3 regions of the Micromonospora sp. NPDC005205 genome follow, and region 1 is predicted to be linked to each of the others. Evidence: riboswitches for the same ligand, from Rfam matches in the RefSeq annotation. Region 1 holds a riboswitch; each other region holds the start of a gene.
The links. A riboswitch is a leader RNA that binds a small molecule or an ion and turns the genes downstream of it on or off. The one in region 1 is predicted to bind cyclic di-AMP.

Region 1 (6,563 bases):
CCCGGCCGATCCCGTAGGCGGCGCCGAAGACCGCCGCCAGGCCAACGGCGAACCCGGCCAGTTTCGTCACGGTACGCACGCCGACCCGCCGATCACGCGTCGACGAGGTCGTAACCGGCCTCGTCGACAGCGGCCCGGACGACGGCGGTGTCCAGCGGCTGGTCGCTGCTGACGGTGACCCGGCCGGCGGCGAGGTCGACCTGGACGTCACGCACACCCGCGATGGCGCCGACCTCGGCGCTCACCGCGCTGACGCAGTGCCCGCAGGTCATGCCCTGCACCTGGTACGTCGTGTCGACCATTGGATCGTCTCCTTCGTGGTACCGGTACCCGGTGGGGGTATCTCAACAGAACCGACCGTACCATACCCCCTGGGGGTACGCTATCCTGGTCGGTATGACCGCACCCACCCCGATCCGCGGATACACCGCCAGCAAGGACCAGCTGCTCGCGCGGCTCCGCCGCGTCGAGGGGCAGGTCCGGGGCATCGAGAAGATGGTCGACGACGACCGCTACTGCATCGACGTGCTCACCCAGATCTCCGCCATCCAGGCCGCCCTCGACAAGGTGGCCCTCGGGCTGCTCGACGGGCACGCCCGGCACTGCATGCACGAGGGCGCCGCCGAGGGTCGGGCCGACGAGATGGCCACCGAGATGATGGCGGCGGTCGGCCGGCTCATGAAGCGCGGCTGACCGCGCTCAGTCCGGCGCGGGATCGAGACGGACCCGGCGCAGCAACTGAGCGTTGAGCGCCACCACGATCGTCGACGCCGACATCAGCACCGCGGCCACCGCCGGGCTCAACGCCACACCCGCCCAGGCCAGCACCCCGGCGGCCAGCGGCAGCGCCACCACGTTGTAGCCGGCCGCCCAGGCCAGGTTCTGTCGCATCTTCCGGTACGACGCCCGGGACAGCCGCACCACGGCCCCCACCCCGCGCGGGTCCGAGGATGCCAGCACCACCCCGGCGGACTCGATGGCCACATCGGTGCCCGCGCCGATCGCGATGCCCACGTCCGCCCGGGCCAGCGCAGGCGCGTCGTTCACCCCGTCACCGACCATCGCCACCACCAACCCCCGCCGCTGGAGCTCGGCCACCCGATCGTCCTTCTCGGCCGGCAGCACCTCGGCGAAGACCTCGTCGACGCCGGGCCGGAAGCCGAGGTCGGCGGCGACCGCCTCGGCCACCGGCCGGGCGTCACCGGTGATCATGGCGATGGTCCGGACACCCTCGGCACGCAACTCGTCGACAGCGCGCCGGGCCTCCGGACGCACCTCGTCGGTCAACGCGAACGCACCGAGCACGGCGTCGGGCAGCCGCACCAGGTGCAACACCGCGGCACCCCGCGCCGACCACCGCCCGGTCGCGGCCTCCAGCTCCGCCGGGAGCGAAACGCCCAGTTCGCGCAGCAGCGCCGGCCCGCCCACCGCGTACTCCGTACCGTCGATTGTCGCCTTCACACCGCGGCCCGGCAGCGACCGGAACCCGGCTGCCCGGGCCGGGCCGCCGCGGCCGGCCGCCGCCACTATCGCCCGGGCCAACGGATGTTCGCTATCCGACTCGACACCGGCCGCGATCCGCAGCACCTCGCTCCGCTCGACGCCGGACGCCGTCGCCAGGTCGGTCACCCCGTGCTCGCCTCGGGTCAGCGTGCCGGTCTTGTCGAAGAGCACGGCGCCGACGGTCCGCATCCGCTCCAGGGCCAACCGGTCCTTGACCAGAATCCCGGACCGTGCAGCGAGCGCGGTGGAGAGCGCGACGACCAGCGGGATGGCGAGACCCAGCGCGTGCGGGCAGGCGATCACCAGGACGGTGACCGCACGGACCACCGCCTCGTCGGGCTGACCGAGCGCGGTCCAGACCAGCACGGTCAGCACGGCGGTGCCGGTGGCCAGGTAGAACAGCGCGGCGGCGAACCGGTCGGCCAACAGTTGGGCCCGTCCACCGGAAGCCTGGGCCTGGGCGACCATCCGCTGGATGCCGGCGAGGGCGGTCTGCTCACCCAACGCCTCGACGCGCACCCGGATCGCCGAGTCGGTGGCGACGGTGCCGGCCACCACCCGGTCGCCAGTCGTCCGGACGACCGGCCGCGACTCCCCGGTGATCATCGATTCGTCCAGCTCAGCGCCGCCCTCGACGACACGGCCGTCCGCCGGCACCCGGCCTCCCGGCCGGACCAGCACCACGTCGCCGATCCGCAGGCCCGTCACCGGCACGGCCTCGACCCGCCCGTCCGCCGGCACCCGTTCGGCCTCGTCCGGCAACAGCGCGGCCAGCGCCGCCAGCGCTCCCCGGGCCTGTCCGATGGCCTTCATCTCCTGCCAGTGCCCGAGCAGCATGATGGTGACCAGCGCGGCCAACTCCCACCAGAAGTCCAGGTCGAAGACGCCGACGCTGGTCGCCAGGGACGCGGCGTACGCGACGGTGATCGCCATCGCGACCAGCAGCATCATCCCGGGCGCCCGGTCCCGGACCTCTCGAACCGCGCCAACCAGGAACGGCCAACCGCCCCACCAGAACACCACCGAGCCGAGCACCGGGCCCACCCAGCCCTGACCGGGGACGACGTCCCCGCTCAGGCCCAGCCGACCCGACACGAGATGACTCGTCAGCACCACCGGGATGGTCAACACCAGGCAGACCCAGAACCGGCGGCGAAACATCGCCGGATCGTGTCCGGCGTGCTTGTCGTGCCCGGAATGCTTGTCGTGTGGCACGGGTTCGGCGTGTCGCGGTCGGTCGGGGCCGGACGGTGACGGAGCGGGCATGGCTCCAACATGCCGCCCCGGAGACCGCCGCGCGAGCGGTTCGGCCGCCCGACACTCCGCCGCGACCTGCAACCCTCGGAGGGGCTGGCTAGCATCTCCCCCGATGGCCCTCCGAATGCCGCTGCACAGTCGGGCACCGGCGCCGCCACGTCGTGGCGGTGCCCTCGGCCGACCGGGCCGAGCACTGACCGTCCGTGATCAAGCGGTCATCAGGCAGCGATCCGCCCCGCCGTCCGCCGCGTTTCCACCGCAACGGTGAACCGCCCGGCCCGCTGACCCGTATCCCGCACCGGATCGTTGGGAGTCTCACCTTGGCCGCCGACCACACTCACCCCGCTCCGTCCGCCCCGCCTCGGGTGCGACGGATCCTCGTCGTGACTGTGGTACCCCTCTTCGTCGCCACCGTGCTGGCCGCGGTGCTGCTCTGGCCGCGCGGCGGGTCACCGCAGACCGATGGTGGTGCCGACGTGCCGCGCTACCCCGGCACTGTCACACGGGTGGTGAGCGAGCCGTGCCCGCCGGCGCCGTCGGTCCCCGAGGGCACACCGAGGGTCGGCGATGGGCGGTGCGGCACTGTCGACGTGCGGGTGGACGACGGGCCGACCGCCGGCCAGCAGGTACGGACTCCGGTGCCCGACGGGCCCGGCGCACCCCGGGTCGAGGTCGGCGACGAGGTGGTCCTGGTCGAGCTGGCCGACCCGACCGATCCCGCCACCAGCAACTGGAACATCGCCGAGCACCAACGCGGCACCCCGATGGTGTGGCTGGCGGTGATCTTCGCGGCCGCGATCGTCGCGTTCGGTCGGTGGCGAGGTCTGGCCGCGCTCGCCGGGCTGGCCGCCAGCTTCGCCATCCTGCTCACCTTCGTGCTGCCGGGCATCAGCGCCGGCAGGTCACCGCTGCTGGTGGCGGTGGTCGGCGCGGCCCTGATCATGTTCGTGGTGCTCTATCTGACCCACGGGGTCACCGCACAGACCTCGGTCGCGGTGCTCGGCACCCTGGGCAGCCTGGTCCTGACCGGCGTGCTCGCCACCATCGCCACCGCCGCGACCCACCTCACCGGCTTCGGCAGCGAGGACGCCACCACCCTGTCGATGTTCCAGGGCGACGTGGACCTGCACGGACTGCTGCTCGCCGGAATCATCATCGGGTCACTCGGGGTACTCGACGACGTGACGGTCACCCAGGCGGCCACCGTCACCGAACTGGCGAACGCCAACCCCGGGCTGACCCGGTTGCAGCTCTACCGTGCCGCCACCCGGGTCGGCCGCGCGCACATCGCCTCCACTGTCAACACCATCGTGCTGGCGTACGCGGGTGCGTCACTGCCCCTGCTGCTCCTGCTCACCGCCGACTCGCGGCCGATCGGGCAGATCCTCACCAGTGAGTTCCTCGCGCAGGAGATCGTCCGCAGCGCGGTCGCCACCCTCGGTCTGATCGCCGCCGTGCCGCTGACCACCGGGCTGGCCGCGGTGGTCACCGCCGCCGGGCGCAGCGACGCCTCAGCGCCCACCGACGCTCCCGCGCCCCAGCCCCGGCCCCAGCCGGACCGCAGCGAGGCACTGGCCGCACTCAGCTCACCGCGAACGGCCGGCTCCGACGAACCGGACCGGACGCGGACCGCACCCCCACCCGAGGCCACCGACCGGTGGCCGAAGTCGAACAGGAGCACGGATACGGCATGGTGACACTCCTCAGCGTGACCAGATCGGGCATCCACCCTGAGAACCCCGTCACTGGTCACTCAACGCTATGGCGAAATGACGCTTTTGGTCGGCATCCAGGCGTAGCTCAGCCGGTCGACTCTCGGGTAACCTCGCTGCCGGTTACCGATGAAGGCGCGAAGCGGCGTCTGCGGTGCCACCGCCCAATCGCCAACCGGCGAGCCGGGGACCCAGGTACCTGGGGTGAATCCGCATCAGCGGTAGGGGCCACTTCCGCCCCGAACCCGTCAGCTAACCCGGTCGGCGGTCGACGGAAGGGAACATTGTGACGGCACCCCTACGCCGCTGGTTGACACCCGTGGTGGCCGTGATCGCCGCACTGACCGTGTTCGCCGGGCCGTTCCCGGCGCACGCCGCCCCGACGAACCCCACACCGTCCGGGCACGAGGAGGACGGCGAGCCCAAGCTGCTCAACGACGTCATCGAGCAGGCCAACCGTGACTACTCCGCCGCGAAGTCCAAGCTGGACAAGTCCAAGAAGCGGCAGAGCGAGTTGGCGGCGGAGGTCAACCGGGCCAAGGCCGAACTGGACGCGTTGGCCCCGCAGGTCGGGCAGATCGCCGCACAGGCGTACCGGACCGGCCGGATCGGCGCGGTCGCGATGCTGCTGGAGAGCGACGCGCCCGACTCGTTCGTCCAGCGCGCCGGGCTGCTCGACGAGATCAACATGGTCAACGAGAAGAAGCTCTCCGAGGTCAACGAGGTGAAGGCCCGCGCCGAGCAGGCCAAGCTGGCCCTCGACACCGAGGTGCGCGAGCAGCAGAAGCAGACCGCCCTGATGGCGAAGCGCAAGAGCGAGGCCGACAAGGCGCTCTCCCTCGTCGGCGGCAAGGGTTTCACCGGCGGCCTGGTGGATGCCACCTCCAAGGTCGCGAAGATCGGCCCGGGTCGCACTGCCGACGGTGACTGGAAGGCCCAGTCGTGCAGCGAGAACGACCCCACCACCTCCGGCTGCATCACGCCGCGCACGCTGCACGCGTACAAGGAGGTCAAGGCGGCCGGCTTCAACCGGTTCGTCGGCTGCTACCGCCCCGGCGGGCCGTGGGAGCACCCGAAGGGCCGCGCCTGCGACTGGTCGCTACAGAAGAGCGGGTTCTCCCCGTGGCACAACAACGACACCCGGACGTACGGCAACAACGTCGCCGCGTTCCTCATCCGTAACGCCGACCGGCTCGGCATCTACTACGTGATCTGGAACCGGCAGATCTGGTTCCCGGCCACCGGCTGGAGTTCGTACAGCGGGCCGTCGAACCACACCGACCACGTCCACATGTCGCTGCTCTGACCCGCACGATCCCCGTCGAGGGCCGTTCCGCGTAACGCGGAGCGGCCCTCGTCGCGTCAGACGGTGGCAGGCGCGGCCGGGTCGGTCGAGGCCGGAGTCGTCAACGTCGTGAAGCCGGCCGGAACGGCGGCCACCGGGCGTACCGCTCCGGCTGCCAGTCGGTAGGACACGCCCACCACCGCGCACCGCCCCCGCGCCACCTCGTCGGCCAGCACGGGCGACTGCCCGAGCAGCGTCTCGACGGTCTGTGCGATGTGGATGTCGACGATGCCGTCGATGTCGTCCACGCCCTCGTCCGCGGCCCGGCGCAGGCTGGGCAGCACGGCGTCGACCACGGCGCGCAGATGGCCACTCGGCGCGGTACCGGTCGCGGCGGACTCCCGGGCGGCCTGCACCGCACCGCAGGAGTCGTGACCGAGCACCACCACCAGCGGGGTGCCGAGCACTGTCACCGCGTACTCGACGCTGCCGAGCACCTCGGGGCCGGCGGTGTGCCCGGCGGTGCGAACCACGAACAGGTCGCCCAGCCCCCGGTCGAAGATGATCTCGGCAGCCAGTCGCGAGTCGGAGCAGCCGACGATCACCGCGAACGGGTGTTGCCCGTCGGCCACCGCGGCCCGGTGCCCGGCATCCTGGTTGGGGTGGCGTGGGGCGCCATCGACGAAGCGCCGGTTGCCGGCGACCAGTTCCGCGTACGCCCGGGTCGGCTCACTGAGCGCGGTGGCCCCGTCGGTAATCCGCTGCGGACCCGGCTGACCGCCGGAGCTCCCGGTATGACTCATCCC
Region 2 (6,563 bases), 480 kb from region 1:
ACGACGGCCCCCGGTCACCGACCGGGGGCCGTCGTGGTTCTCAGCGGGGTGCCCCCACCGGGGAGGGCACCAGCTGCACGTCGGCGAGGTCGACGTACATGATCCGGTGGCCGAACTGGATCTGCGCGTACCGGTTCTTGCCGCGAATGACCGTCCAGTCGCCGGGTGAGGAGCCGTCGAACGTGCTGGCCCGGTAGTACTCGCCGGCCAGCACCGCGCCGACGGCGTACCGCTGCCCGGCGGCCAGCGTGTACTGCAGCGGCGTGATCGCCTGGTAGGGCACCCCGTCCGGGTACGCGGACTGCTCCGGGTACGCCCGTCCGTACACCGGAACGGTGGCCCTTCCGGGCTTCGGCGTCGCCACGACTCCGACGGTCCAACTGGCGGTCGGCGCGGACGTCGGGTTGTGGAACCAGGCCCGCTGCCCGAGGTACCAGATCGCCGTCCAGTCGCCCTGCCGGCCGGCCAACGCGTACGTCTGCCCGGCGGACGCCCGGGCCCCGTGGTCCGACACCGCCATCGTGTTCGGGCTGCCGTCCGGGCGGAGCGCGATGTCGTTGACCAGCGGCGCGTCAGCGGACGGTGCGCTACGCAGCACCACCGCCGAGGAGCCGCGCGGCGCGCAGGGCACTCCCACCGTGACGCAGTCGGTGAACGCCGGCTGGTTGGTGGTGTAGTCCGGGTCGATCCGGACCAGCCCGGTGGCCGGGGTGCCGGTGTCCAGTCGAGGGGCGTGCAGCAGGTCGAAGTAGTGCGTCCAGTCCCAGTAGGGGCCCGGATCCCAGTGCATTCCCCGCACTGTGGAGGGGATGGTGCCGGGCACGTTGTCGTGGCCGATGATGTGCTGGCGGTCCAGTGGGATGCCCAGCCGCAGCGCCAGGTGCCGGACCAGCTTCGCCGAGGTCCGGTACATCGCCTCGGTGTACCAGGTGCCCTGCGCCGCGAAGCCCTCGTGTTCCAACCCGATCGACTTCGCGTTGACGTACCAGTTGCCGGCGTGCCAGCCGACGTCCTTCGTCTTGACGTGCTGGGCAATGTGCCCGTCGACCGAGCGCAGCGAGTAGTGCCAGCTCACGTAGGTCGGGTCCTGGACGAGTTGCAGGGTGGTGGCCCAACTCGCCTCGGTGTCGTGGATGACGATGTACTCGATCTTCTGCCGCGCGGGCCGGTCGGAGAGGTCGTGGTTGCCGTAGTCCCCGTCGCCGAACGCCTCGTAGGGCGCCGGGATCCACTCGCAGGAGATGGTGCGGGGGCATTCCACCCCGTCCGGGCGGGCCAGCCGGCGCAGGCCCAGCCGGTCCAGCCAGGAACGTTCGGGCCGCACCGCGCGGGCCGGCAGGGTGATCCGTTGGCCGTCGTCGGTCACCCGGGCTTCGCCCGCGCCGATGGTGGTGAAGACCTCGTCGGCGAAGGCCGCCGCGGCGTCGGCGCTGTCCGCGCCCGAGTAGCGGGCCACCGCGCCGTACCAGGCCGCCGGGTCGGTGTCCGCGCCGACCGGCGCGCCCAGATCCCTCTGGTACGCGCTCAGCAGCGCCGCCCCACCCCGGATGTTGAGGCCCGCGTCGGTACGCAGAGCCTCGGGGGCGGCACCGGTCAGCGCCGCGGCGGCGTCGACGGTCTGCAACGCGGCGGTGGACGGGGCGGGCGCCTCGACCGGTCGGGGCGCGGGCACCCGGGCCGGCCGGGAGCCGTCACCGCGTGGGTCCTCGGCACCGGTGTCGTGGTGACCGCGTCCGGGTAGGGCGGCCACGTGCCGTGCGTCGGTCAGGTGCATCGGGCCGTAGCCGCCACTGGTGCTCGGTGTGCCGGCGTTGGTGTCCCAACGGGACTCCAGGTAGGAGACGCCGAGCAGCACGACGGCCGGTACGCCGTACTCGGTGGCCGCGTCGGCGTACTGCTGTTGGCGGTCGGTGGTGGGCGCGGCAGCGGCCGGGCCGACGGAGAGTGGCACCGTGGTCGCGGCGGCGACCACGGTGGCGGCGAGCAGCGCGCGCCAGCCGGTCGACAGGGTTGGATGGTGCATCGAACCCCCTAGATTCTCGCGGAGTGAGGTCAAATCACCATCGCGCCGTCCGGGAGCTCGCGTCAATACCTTTCCATCTATCGAAGCTTGGGGAAAGAATTCTTCACACGGTCGGTGACCTCATCCAATCCGTACGGAGTGTCACGGCCGCACGGGTTGCGGATCGGTAACGGGCGTCTCTACTCTGGTCATTTGTCGGCCCGACAGCAGCTCCGCCCACCCCGGGCGGTAACGGACCGACACCGCCGAGTCGTTTCCGAGCGAACCGGGGACCCAGGTCCCTCGGGGTGAATCCGCAGCCACTGCGGTAGGGCGCCGACTTCCCGCCCGAACCCGTCAGCTAACCCGGTAGGCGGTCAGGAAGAAGGAGTACGGAACCCCGGTGGCACTCCATGCCCCGCGGCCGTCGTCCGAGCGGTCGGCATCAGCCGGCCCGGCGTCGATAGTGCCGCGTCCACGCTGGTCCCGCTTCACCACCGCACTCGCCGCGCTGGCCGGCGTCGCCGTCGTTCTGACCGGCAGTGCCACAGCGGCCCACGCCGACCCCTCCGTCGCCGAGATCGAGCGCCAGATCGACGCCGACTGGAACAAGCTCGAACCGATCATCGAACGGCACAACGCCACCCGCATCGACCTCGCCGCGAAGCGCAAGCAGGCAGACGCGCTGGCCGCCCGGATCACTCCGCTCGAGCGCCAGGTCGACGCCGCGATGGACAAGGTCAGCGCCCTTGCCGTACGCGCCTACATGGGTGAGAACGTCTCGACCGTCAACGCGATGCTGGGCAGCCGGTCGCCCAGCGAGGTGGTCGGCCAGCTCGAAATGCTGGACCGCTTCGCGCACAACCAGCAGAAGGACGTCCGCGAGGTGGCCGACCTGCGCGACCAACTGGCCGCGCAGAAGGCGCCACTGGACGAGATGGTGGCCCAGTTGACCCGCACGGAAGCCCAGCTGGCGGCGAAGAAGAAGCAGATCAACGACGAGATCGACCGCCTGCAGAAGCTGCGCCTGAAGGTGTACGGCAGCGGTGGCGGCGGTCCGCTGCGCCCGGCGCCCTGCCCGGGTAGCTACCCCGGCGGCGCCGCGGGTACCGCGGTCAAGTTCGCCTGCGCGCAGATCGGCAAGCCCTACGTCTGGGGTGCCGAGGGCCCGAACTCGTACGACTGCTCCGGGCTGATGCTGGCCGCCTGGGCGAAGGCCGGCGTGTCGCTGCCGCACAACGCCGCCGCGCAGAGCCGGGTCACCAAGAACGTCAGCAAGGGTGACCTGCGCCCCGGCGACCTGGTCTTCTACTACAGCGACATCCACCACGTCGGCATGTACGTCGGCGGCGGCTGGGTGGTGCACGCCTCGCAGGCCGGTCAACCGGTCAAGATGAAGAAGGTCGACGACGGCCCGATCCACAGCTACGGCCGTCCAGGCTGACCCAGTGTGACCGAAGGGCCCGTCGCGATCCCGTCGCGGCGGGCCCTCGTCGTTCTGGTCCTAGCGGGTGGGCCAGGTGCGCCAGTGCTGCCAGGCGCGGCTGGGTGTCGGCCCCCGCTGGCCCTGGTAGCGCGAGCCGTAGACCACCGAGCCGTACGGGTGCTCGGCCGGCGAGGAGAGCCGGAAGATGCAGAGCTGCCCGATCTTCATGCCCGGCCACAGGGTGATCGGCAGGTTCGCCACGTTCGAGAGTTCCAGCGTCACGTGACCGGAGAAGCCTGGGTCGATGAAACCGGCGGTGGAGTGCGTGAGCAGCCCGAGCCGGCCCAGGGAGCTCTTGCCCTCCAGCCGGCCGGCGAGCTGGTCACCCAGCGAGATGACCTCCAGCGTCGAGGCGAGCACGAACTCCCCCGGGTGCAGCACGAACGGCTCGCCGTCGGGGACCTCGACCGCCGAGGTGAGGTCGTCCTGCTGCATGGCCGGATCGATGTGGGTGTAGAGGTGGTTGTTGAAGACCCGGAACAGCCGGTCGAGTCGGACGTCGATGCTGGAGGGTTGGACCAGGGTGGGCTCGAACGGCTCCAAGCCCAGCGTGCCGGCCTTGATCTCGGAGACCAGGTCACGGTCGGAGAGCAGCATCGGACCACCATAGCCGCGTTGCCGGAAGTGGCCGGATTCGGTGCCGGACCAGCGCGTCGAGGTCGCTACTCGTACATTTGTTCGATAGAATGCCCACATGGCTTCCTGGTCCGAATTCGCCGCCGACGAGCCCCGACTCGCCGACGGGATCCGCGTTCTCCTTCAGCAGTACGGGCCGGGCTTCGGCTATCTGGCCACGGTCCGTGCCGACGGCGGGCCCCGCGTCCATCCGGTCTCCCCGGTCATCACCGCCGAGGGGCTGTTCTGCTTCATCATCGACTCGCCCAAGCGCCGCGACCTCGAACGTGACGGCCGTTACGCGCTGCACTCGTTCCCTGCGGAGGAGAGCGACGACGAGGCGTACGTGGCGGGTCACGCCCGCCCGGTGACCGATCCGATCCGGGTGGCGCAGCTGGCGCAGAGCGCCCGCGCCGAGCCGCAGGTCGACTGGCGGCTCTTCGAGTTCACCGTCGACGTGGCCATGCTCACCCGCCGCGAGCAGCACATCGCGGGCATTCCGGGTCTCGGGCCGAGTCGGCCGGCCGTTCGGGTCTGGCTCGACCCAAACGCCCAGTCGGCGGTGGCAGCGCCCCTCGCCGTCCCGCAGACGCGCCCGACCCTCCTCAGCCGTGACGTCCAGTGCACGGCCGCCTGACCACACGACCGGCAGATCATCGGTGCTGGCTCCGTCGTGACGGAGCCAGCACCGATGCGTACGCCCGCCACACCCGGCGAGCCGCCACTTCCGCATGACCCACTCGACTTCGGCGAACCGCGGTATCCCGGCGCTGCGGATACCCCGACTTCCAGGAAACCGAGTGGATCATCCCTGCCGACCCGGGCGGCACGGTCCGCAGACACCTGCGGTCACCGGGGGTGCCTGGGTGCATGGGCCCGACGACTCGGGTACAGTGGTGCCGCTTGCGGGTGTAGTTCAATGGCAGAACATCAGCTTCCCAAGCTGACAGTGCGGGTTCGATTCCCGTCACCCGCTCCACGATCAAAGCCCTGGTCAGGACAACAGTCCCAGCCAGGGCTTTTGATGTTGCGCTGGTCAGGGCTTCACGTAGTGCTGGCGGGGGAACAAGCGCATGAGGCGCGGCAGGCGTTGTTCGATCTCGGCGAGGCTGTCGCTGTCCCAGGGTTCATCGATTGGGGCTGGATCGAAGTACGGGCGGTGGCCCCGGGCGTCCAGCGCTTCATAGAGGCTGTCTTCACGCCCGGTGATGTGGTCGTAGGCGCTGGACGCCACGTAAGCGAGTTCTTCCCAGTGCGGCCACTCCGCGTCCGCCCGTTCCCAGAGACTGCGGCCGGCGAGCGCACGCACAGCGGGCAGGTCGGCGAGGTTGTCGGGGTTTTGGGCGACGTGCTGCCACCAGCGCTGCCCCTGGCCGATGAGCCATGGTTGGAAGTACCAGAACCCGTCGCTGCTACACAGGCCGTCCATGATCTGGTTGGCTGCGCCCCACATGGCGTAGGTATCGAGCGGGCGGCGCGCAGCCTCCAGGTGGACCTGGAAGTCCGCGATGTGCTCCAGTGAAACGCGGTTGAGCCGGTACGCCAACCAGTCCAGTCTTCGGGCCGGGTCGGTCGTCTCCTCGGCTGACCGCTCCAGGAACTTCCAGAATTCCGCCGAGTTCACGTCAAGGACGGTAACGGTCCAGCCGGCGTAGGTGGTGTGGTGCCTAGCGGGAACTCGCAGAGGGTGCGCCAAGGGCTGGTGTCCGGTGTTCCGGCGATGAGCCTGACTCTGTCGATGGCCGCGGTGATCGGCAGGTGCGTGGAGATGGTTTCTGCGGCGTGGCTCAGCGTGGGCTTGGCGGCGTCGTGACCGATGGTCAGGTGCGGCACCACATCGCTGTGCGCCCCGGCATAGGGGGGCGCCTCGGGAAACTGCTGCCACACGGCCGAAGTGAGCTCCCGGAACGGGCGAGCTGGCTGCGGAGCAAGCCAGACGACCGTGTCACCGAACCAGCCGACGTCCGTCAGTGCGACGTCGAACCGCGGTATCCCGGCAATGGTCTCGCGCAGTACGGCCAAGACCTGCTCATCGATCTGCTGCGGGGGCAGGAACGGGTAGAGGACGGTCACGTGCGCTGGCACCCCCCACCCGGCGGCCGGGTCGAGCGATGCCCGGAAAGGGCCCACCGCATCCTCGGCCTCGGGTATCGGCACGATGAGCGCGGTCTGTGTCGGTTCCATCCCCACAGCTTTCCGCCACGGTCGGTGCCGGTCCACTGGATTCACCGCCCGCCAGGCGGCCCGCACCCACCAGAGATCAGGCAGCAGGAGGCGTGGTGTGTGAGCGCCCGATCTCAGTCTCGGGACCGCATTCGGGCAGCGAGGAAGGACGGCCGCTCGGTGAGGCGGGCGTAGGCGTCCTCGTTGACCTCGCGAAGTTCGACGCGCGGCCGTGGCTCGACGAGCTTCTCCAGGAGGAAGCCGGCGTCCAGGAGTTCGCCGAGGAATGTTTCCAGC
Region 3 (6,563 bases), on a different contig from region 1:
AGGGGCGCAGCCAGTTGGTGCGCAGCCTTCTGGCCGTCGGCGGCGGCGGGCGGGGGCGGGGGCGGTAGGAGCGTCAGCTCCACGTTCACCCCCGTGCGGGCACCGTCGGGGTCGGTCCGAGCCACCTCAAGGTTGTGCGCGTCGAGCGTCGCGGCGAGTGGTTGGCAGCGACGCACCGCGTCGTCGAGGCGGGTGTCGACGACGTTGAGGCTCACGCTGACGAGCAGTGTCGATTCAGTGATAGGCATCGACGCGGAAGCGTACGTCGCAGGGTGCTGTCACACGACCGGTATTCACCGCACCTCAGCGGTACGGGTCCAGCAGCGCCAGTACCGCCGCCGGGTCCTCCACGTGCGCGTTGTGTCCGAGACCGGGCAGCGTGGCGACCGGTACGCCGTACTCCTTGAGCTGTTCGTCGGTGACCATCGGGTCGCTCTCCCCGCGCGCCAGCACCACCGGCACGTCGGTCGCCGCCAGCAGCGCGGCCAGATCGGGCTCGCCGACGGCGAAGGCCGCGGGGTCCATGGCGAGGCGCCACCGGCCGTCGACCTGGCGCAGCCCGGCTTCCACCACCGGGTGGTCCGGCGGGACCAGACCGGTGAGCCCGGCGACCCGCAGGTAGCGGCGAGCCGCCTCGGTGCGGGTGGCGAACCAGCTCACCGGTCGGGCGGCGAGCTCGGCGGCGCGGCTCAGCTCGGCGGGTGACCAGAGTGCCTTGATGCCCAGCCCGACCACGGCATCCACCGGCGTTCCGGCGTCGCGGGCGGCCAGCGCCAGGCCGACCACCCCACCCAGCGAGTGCCCGAGCACGACCAGCCGGTCGTCGGGGACGAGGGCCCGCGCGATCTGCTGAGCGAAGCCCGCGAAGGAGTACGACGGCAGCGGCGACGCCCAGCCGTGGCCGGCGAGGTCCGGTGCCAGCCACCGCCCGGGCCAGTGCTGCTCAAGGTACGGGGCCCAGGGCAACCACACGTCCCCGGTCGTTCCCATCCCGTGCAGCAGCAGCAGGACCGGCCCGCGGCCGGTGTGACCACCCGTTTCATCCACCACGGCCGCAGTCTCCCACGGTTCACGGTCGGGTACGAGGGCCGTCGATGGCGGGCCGGGCGGACAAACGCCGCGGACGCCGGCTCCTTGTGGGAGACGGCGCCCGCGGCGGTCAGGGTGCCCGGGTCAGGCGGAGTAGCCCCGGCTGGTGATCCAGTTGGCCAGGTCGATCGTGGTGATCCAGTACGACGGGTCGGCCGGGTTCGCCGAGTCGGCGATCCGCACGGTGCGACCGTTGTCCTTGTAGCCCACCACGGCGATGTAGTGCCCACCGCCGTAGGAGTGCCACCCGCCGTCGGTGTCGACGGCGTCCCCGACGACGTTGGCCACCACGCCCCGGCCGTCGGTGACGGCCTTCACCACGTCAGCCTGGAGCCGGTCCATCTGGGCCGGGCTGGGCGTGCCGGGGAACATCCGGGTCCGGTACGGGGAGCCCTTCACCTCGGCGTTGAGCACCCGGGTGGTGTCCTCGGCCGAGTTGGTGCCCATCTCGGTGGTGCCCAGTTCGGCGCCGAGCTCCTCCTGCGTGCGGTCGATGCCCGCGGCGCTGAGCGCGTTCCGGGTGGCCGCCGGGCCGCAGTTGTAGTAGGTGTTCTGCGCCTCGTAGTCGTAGTCGAGCACCTTCGTCGCGGGAGGCTTCGGCGGCGTCGGCTTACGGGTGAGGTCGGGGTTGCTCTTGGCCTTGGCAGCGGGCGACGCGGCGCTGGTGGCCGGGGCGGCCGTGGTCGGCGCGGCGCTGGCAGAGGGGGACGCGTCCCGGGCCTCACTGCGGGAGGCGGCGACGTCGCTGCGCATCTCGGCGACGGTGGTCGCGGTGCGCTGGCCGGCCGGGGCGTCGTCAGCAGTGGTGAGCAGGGCGCCGGTGGTGGTGGCGATAGCGAGGGCTGCGGCGGAGGCGGCGACGATCTGGTACGGGCGCTCGGTGGCGAGGCGACGGAGCTGACGCTGCAGGGTGTGCTTCACGGGGTCCTCCACGGATCGGGGGGAGAGCGGCACACCGGGGCCGGACCGGCATCCGGGCAGGCGCCAGCGCGCGGACCGTGGTCCGCGGGTGTGAACCGCTCAGGGGAACGCCCGGATCGGCCGGGCGGGAAAGGCGATGACCCGGGGGGTCAGCTCACCGTCACGCGACGATTGAGCGGGTGCACCGCCGCGCCGTGGAGGCGAGGGAACAACCGAGGGGTGGAAAGGTGCTGCACGAGGATGGGACTCCTTCCGACACCGCCTACCGGGTTAGCTGACGGATTCGGGCGGGAAGACGCCCTACCGCGGGCCGTGGCTCGCGGATTCACCCCGGACTTACTGGTGGGTCCCCGGTTCGTAGATCACGATTAAGCGGGTCGATGCGGCGTCGCGTCTTGCGATCGGTTACCGCACCGGACGGGACGACACTACTGGCGTCTCAACGCCCTGCCAAGCCAGGTTCACCTGCGTAAACCCCAATTGGCGCCACAATTTCTGCGCGTAATGCCGATGATGTGACTCGATGGGACAACCAGTTACGGCGACGCCTAGGGGCGACAACCGGACAGGCCGTAAAGAACGCGGCCACAATCGCGGGAACAATCCCGTCGATCGCGTCGGACGTCCGATTTCCCGAATGGGTGACCGGCCTCACATAACGGATTGGGCTCAACCCACCCGGGCCGGGCGCCACAGTGCCACGACGGCGGGACGCAACGTCCCGGCGACCGTGCGGCGCGCGGGGACCACGCTCGGGCGGAGCCGGGCCGCCGCCGCGTACGCCTCCTCGGCGAGGGCACGAGCCGACTCGGCGGCCAACTCCGCGTCGCGCCAGGCGACCCGCTCACGGTCGGCGGCCACCTGGTAGTCGGTCGACCGCGCATCCCGGATCACCCGGCTGATCAGCACCTCCTGCTCGACCGGGTGTCGCCGGGGATCCCAACCGCGCCGGTGCCCGAACACGTCGCCGAGCTGCGCCATGGTCAGGTCGCCCCGCCAGTACGCCGCCATCGCCGCCCGGTGCAGATAGCGTTCCCGGGCGGCGTACTCGGCGGGGGTGTGTGGGGTCTGCGGGGTGGGCAGTGCCCCCGCGCCAGCGAAGCGACGCGCGGCGGCGTCCGCCTCGTCGTACCCGATCCAGGCCTGCTCCAGCTGTTCCTGAGCGGCCAGCCAGGCGGCACGCCGCCGCTGGGCGGTGGTGGCCGCGCGGGCCGCGGCAACGGCCACCTCCTCGGCGTAGCGGCGCCTGTCGACGGCCTCGGCGTCGGCCAGCTCCTGAGCGGTGAGCCCGGCCGGGACCGGATCGCCGGTCGGCCGGGCCCGTTCGGGGCGGGCGGCCAGCACGGTGAGCAGGCCCAGCGTCAGCAGGAACAGCGTCGACCAGATGGCGGCGGCCCGCGGCACCTCGGTCACGAACTGGTAGAAGACGACGGTCTCCATGGTCGGCACCTCGGGGAGAGAGCAGTGCGATGGAAAGCCGCGCCGACCAGCGGGCCACGGCGGGCCACGGGTCGGCGGGTCAGGGAGCGGGTGGGTCGACAGGGCGCGGCGGCGGGACGGTCGTCCCGGTGGCTCAGCGCCCGGGTGGGGCCCGGGAAGCCCGACCGCTCGCACTGGCGACGAGGGGCAGCCGGTCAGATTCGGCCGCCCTGGCCGGCAGCACGCCGGCCGCGATGGTGCCCTGATCGCCGGGGAGCGCCACCGGCGCGTCGACCGACCAGGTCGGGACCGACTCCTCGGTGGCCTTCGCTGCGGCCGGACGGGCCGCGCCAAGTGCCCCCGAGCCGGTGGCGTCGGCACCAGCGTCGCCCGGCGCACGGCCGGCGTAGATGACGGTTGACTCCGTTGGCGCGGCGTGTCGGCAGGAGGCCGCCAGCGAGCCGGCGACAGTGGTCGGCACCACGCTCGACGTGGGCCCCGTGCCAGGCGTCGACGTGGCGGCCGTGGCCGGGCCTGCGCCGAGCGCCAGGGCCGCGACGACGGCGAGGCTGGTCAGCACCCGAGTCGCCCAGCGCGCCACCCACCACAGCGGACAGGTGAACGCGACCGGAAGCACGTCCCCACGCTACCGTCGCGCCAACCCGTGCGCATCGACCACGGGCGTGTCGGATCACGCCGCGCCGACCCCCTTTGACCAGGGTGGACGCCGTCAGCGCAGGTCGACGTAGGCTGATCGACCGCCAGCCTGACCGGCCTCGTCGGCGGGTCCGTCGACCTCGCCGCGGGCGGTGCTCGCGGGGTCTCGCGCGTCGTCGTCGCCGGCCGGGCGTTGTCGCGGGACGGGCGCTGGACGGGCCGCGCGGCGCGGCGCGAGCCGGCGCATCATCGGAGTTTCGACGAAGCGGTGCAGCAACCCGGCGAGGATCAGGTTCACCGCCAGGAAACCGAGCACCACGGCCGGGCCACGCCAGCCTCCGAAGCCGATCCCCCAGGTTCCGCTCCACCGCAGCACGCTCGTCATCACCAGCACGTGCACCAGGTAGAAGGCGAACGAGACCTCACCGAGCCAGACCAACGGCCGGGAGCGCCACGGCGAGCGCCGACCCCGCACGTCCGCGTCCGCGGCAGCGGTGATCACCAACAGGTACGCGACCGCGAGCAGCGTGGTCCACAGCTCGGCGCGGATCCACTGCGCGGCCACCACCCAGGTGACCAGGAAGATTCCGCTGGCCACTGTCAGTCTGGGACCGCGCCAGAGCCCCCGGCGCATCAACTCGGCCGCCACCGCGCCCAACCAGAACTCCAGCGACCGCACCGGCGGGAAGATCTGGGTGAACCACCAACGGCTCACCTCCGGCACCAACTCCTGCGCCGGCCAGAGCGCGAGGATCAGCAGGGGCAGCGCGACGATCAGCGCCCAGAGCAGCTTCGGCCGGGCCCGGCGCAGCAGCGGCAGCGCCAGCGGCAGGCAGAGGTAGAAGAAGAACTCGCAGGACAGCGACCAGCTGACGGTGTTGATGCTGTAGAACCAGCCCGGCCGGGGATCCCACGCCTGCAACAGCAGCAGGTTCTCCAACGCCGCCGCCGGCAGGACCGGGTCGGCGAACCACCAGGCGACCACCAGCGTCGCCACGAACAGCACCAGGTGGTTCGGGTAGATCTTGGCGATCCGTCGCCGCCAGAACGTACGCCGCGAGTCGCCCTCGCGGGCCGACCAGACCAGCACGAAACCGCTGAGGATGAAGAAGAACTGCACCCCGGAGAGACCGAGGGTGAACAGCGCGTCGATGACTGCCTTGTAGTCCGGCTCGGCGATGATCCGCATGGTGCCGGCGTGGAAGCCGAAGACCAGCAGAGCGGCGATCCACCGCAGCCCGGTCAGCGAGGGCAGCCGGGGCGGGGCCGGTGCGGGCCGGGCGGCCGACGTCGCGGCGACGCTCGTCATGCCGGGATCCCGGCGCTCGGCAGGGTCACCAGCACTGTCGTAGCCTCCTCGGCGCGGCGTCGGACGGCGCGACGGCGACGCCCACGACGACCCGGCAGGGCCGCACCGAGGCACCCTACCGGGTCACTCCCGGGTGAACCGGACGCATCCCACCCGCCCCACGAGCCCGCGCTCCCCGGGCCGGAAACCGCCCACCGGCTCGGCGTTAACCTCCCGCTGGGCGGGAGTTCAGAGAGTCCACCATCGGCGGCAACGTCGGGTTCCGGGGCCGGCCACCCGGGTCGTCGAAGGTGGCGGACGTGGTCAATGAGCCGACGCACGCACCGCTGCTGAGCATCGTCGTGCCCGTGTACGGCGTCGAGGCGTACCTGTACCAGTGCCTCGAGTCGATTCGGGCCGACATCCCGGCGAGCGAGTCGGACGCGGTCGAGCTGATCGCCGTCGACGACGCCTCCCCGGACGGCTGCGGCGACATGCTCCGCTCGTACGCGGTCAGCCGCGACGGCGTGCGCGTCGTGCACCTGAGCAGCAACGTGGGTCTGGGGCTGGCCCGCAACGCCGGGCTCGACGTGGCCAACGGCCGGTACGTCTGGTTCGTCGACAGCGACGACTGGTTGCCACCGGGCACGATCGCCGCGGTGCTGGACCGGCTGCGCCAGCACCAGCCCGACGTGCTGATGCTCGACCACCTGCGGGTGCACGAGGACGGCCGACGGGAGGTCGACGCGAGCAGCCCGATGCTGCGCGGGATCACCGGCGTGACCCGGTTGGCCGACCAGCCGCAACTGCTGCGGGTGCAGCACACCGCCTGGAACAAGGTGGTCCGCCGGGACTTCATGGACGAGCTGGAGCTGCGGTTCTTCCCCGGCTGGTACGAGGACATCCCGTTCAGCCACCCCCTGCTGATCGGGGCCGAGAAGATCTCCGTGCTGGACCGGGTCTGCTACCTGTACCGCCAGGGCCGCCAGGGCGCGATCACCTCCACCCGCAGCGGCCGGCACTTCGACGCCTTCGCCCAGTACGAGCGACTGATGGACTGGGTCGCCCGGAAGCACCCGGACGAGCGGTTGCAGGCCGAGCTGTTCGAGCTGATGATCAGCCACTACCTGGTGGTGGTGGGCAACGATGGCCGGCTGCACCCACACCTGCGGCGCGGCTTCTTCCACCG

Region 2: linked by a shared signal. The riboswitch ahead of ABZU43_RS01395 (NlpC/P60 family protein) and the one ahead of ABZU43_RS03745 (hypothetical protein) in region 1 are both predicted to bind cyclic di-AMP.
Region 3: linked by a shared signal. The riboswitch ahead of ABZU43_RS15100 (C39 family peptidase) and the one ahead of ABZU43_RS03745 (hypothetical protein) in region 1 are both predicted to bind cyclic di-AMP.

The regions. Positions count from the first base shown of each region.
Region 1 covers NZ_JBEXHV010000001.1:778,527-785,089, reverse strand. Annotated here, with positions in the region: gene ABZU43_RS03770 (hypothetical protein) at 1-79, opposite strand, end outside; gene ABZU43_RS03765 (copper ion binding protein) at 93-302, opposite strand; gene ABZU43_RS03760 (metal-sensitive transcriptional regulator) at 397-693, shown strand; gene ABZU43_RS03755 (copper-translocating P-type ATPase) at 700-2,664, opposite strand; gene ABZU43_RS03750 (YibE/F family protein) at 3,081-4,457, shown strand; cyclic di-AMP (ydaO/yuaA leader) riboswitch at 4,624-4,754, shown strand; gene ABZU43_RS03745 (hypothetical protein) at 4,759-5,778, shown strand; gene ABZU43_RS03740 (carbonic anhydrase) at 5,835-6,560, opposite strand.
Region 2 covers NZ_JBEXHV010000001.1:296,797-303,359, forward strand. Annotated here, with positions in the region: gene ABZU43_RS01390 (peptidoglycan recognition family protein) at 41-2,023, opposite strand; cyclic di-AMP (ydaO/yuaA leader) riboswitch at 2,257-2,392, shown strand; gene ABZU43_RS01395 (NlpC/P60 family protein) at 2,469-3,446, shown strand; gene dcd (dCTP deaminase) at 3,507-4,085, opposite strand; gene ABZU43_RS01405 (pyridoxamine 5'-phosphate oxidase family protein) at 4,183-4,740, shown strand; tRNA gene ABZU43_RS01410 (tRNA-Gly) at 5,009-5,082, shown strand; gene ABZU43_RS01415 (DUF4240 domain-containing protein) at 5,140-5,727, opposite strand; gene ABZU43_RS01420 (2'-5' RNA ligase family protein) at 5,724-6,287, opposite strand; gene ABZU43_RS01425 (class I SAM-dependent methyltransferase) at 6,401-6,563, opposite strand, start outside.
Region 3 covers NZ_JBEXHV010000007.1:17,896-24,458, reverse strand. Annotated here, with positions in the region: gene ABZU43_RS15110 (hypothetical protein) at 1-248, opposite strand, end outside; gene ABZU43_RS15105 (alpha/beta fold hydrolase) at 304-1,050, opposite strand; gene ABZU43_RS15100 (C39 family peptidase) at 1,174-2,022, opposite strand; cyclic di-AMP (ydaO/yuaA leader) riboswitch at 2,255-2,395, opposite strand; gene ABZU43_RS15095 (hypothetical protein) at 2,680-3,450, opposite strand; gene ABZU43_RS15090 (hypothetical protein) at 3,584-4,066, opposite strand; gene ABZU43_RS15085 (acyltransferase) at 4,160-5,395, opposite strand; gene ABZU43_RS15080 (glycosyltransferase) at 5,695-6,563, shown strand, end outside.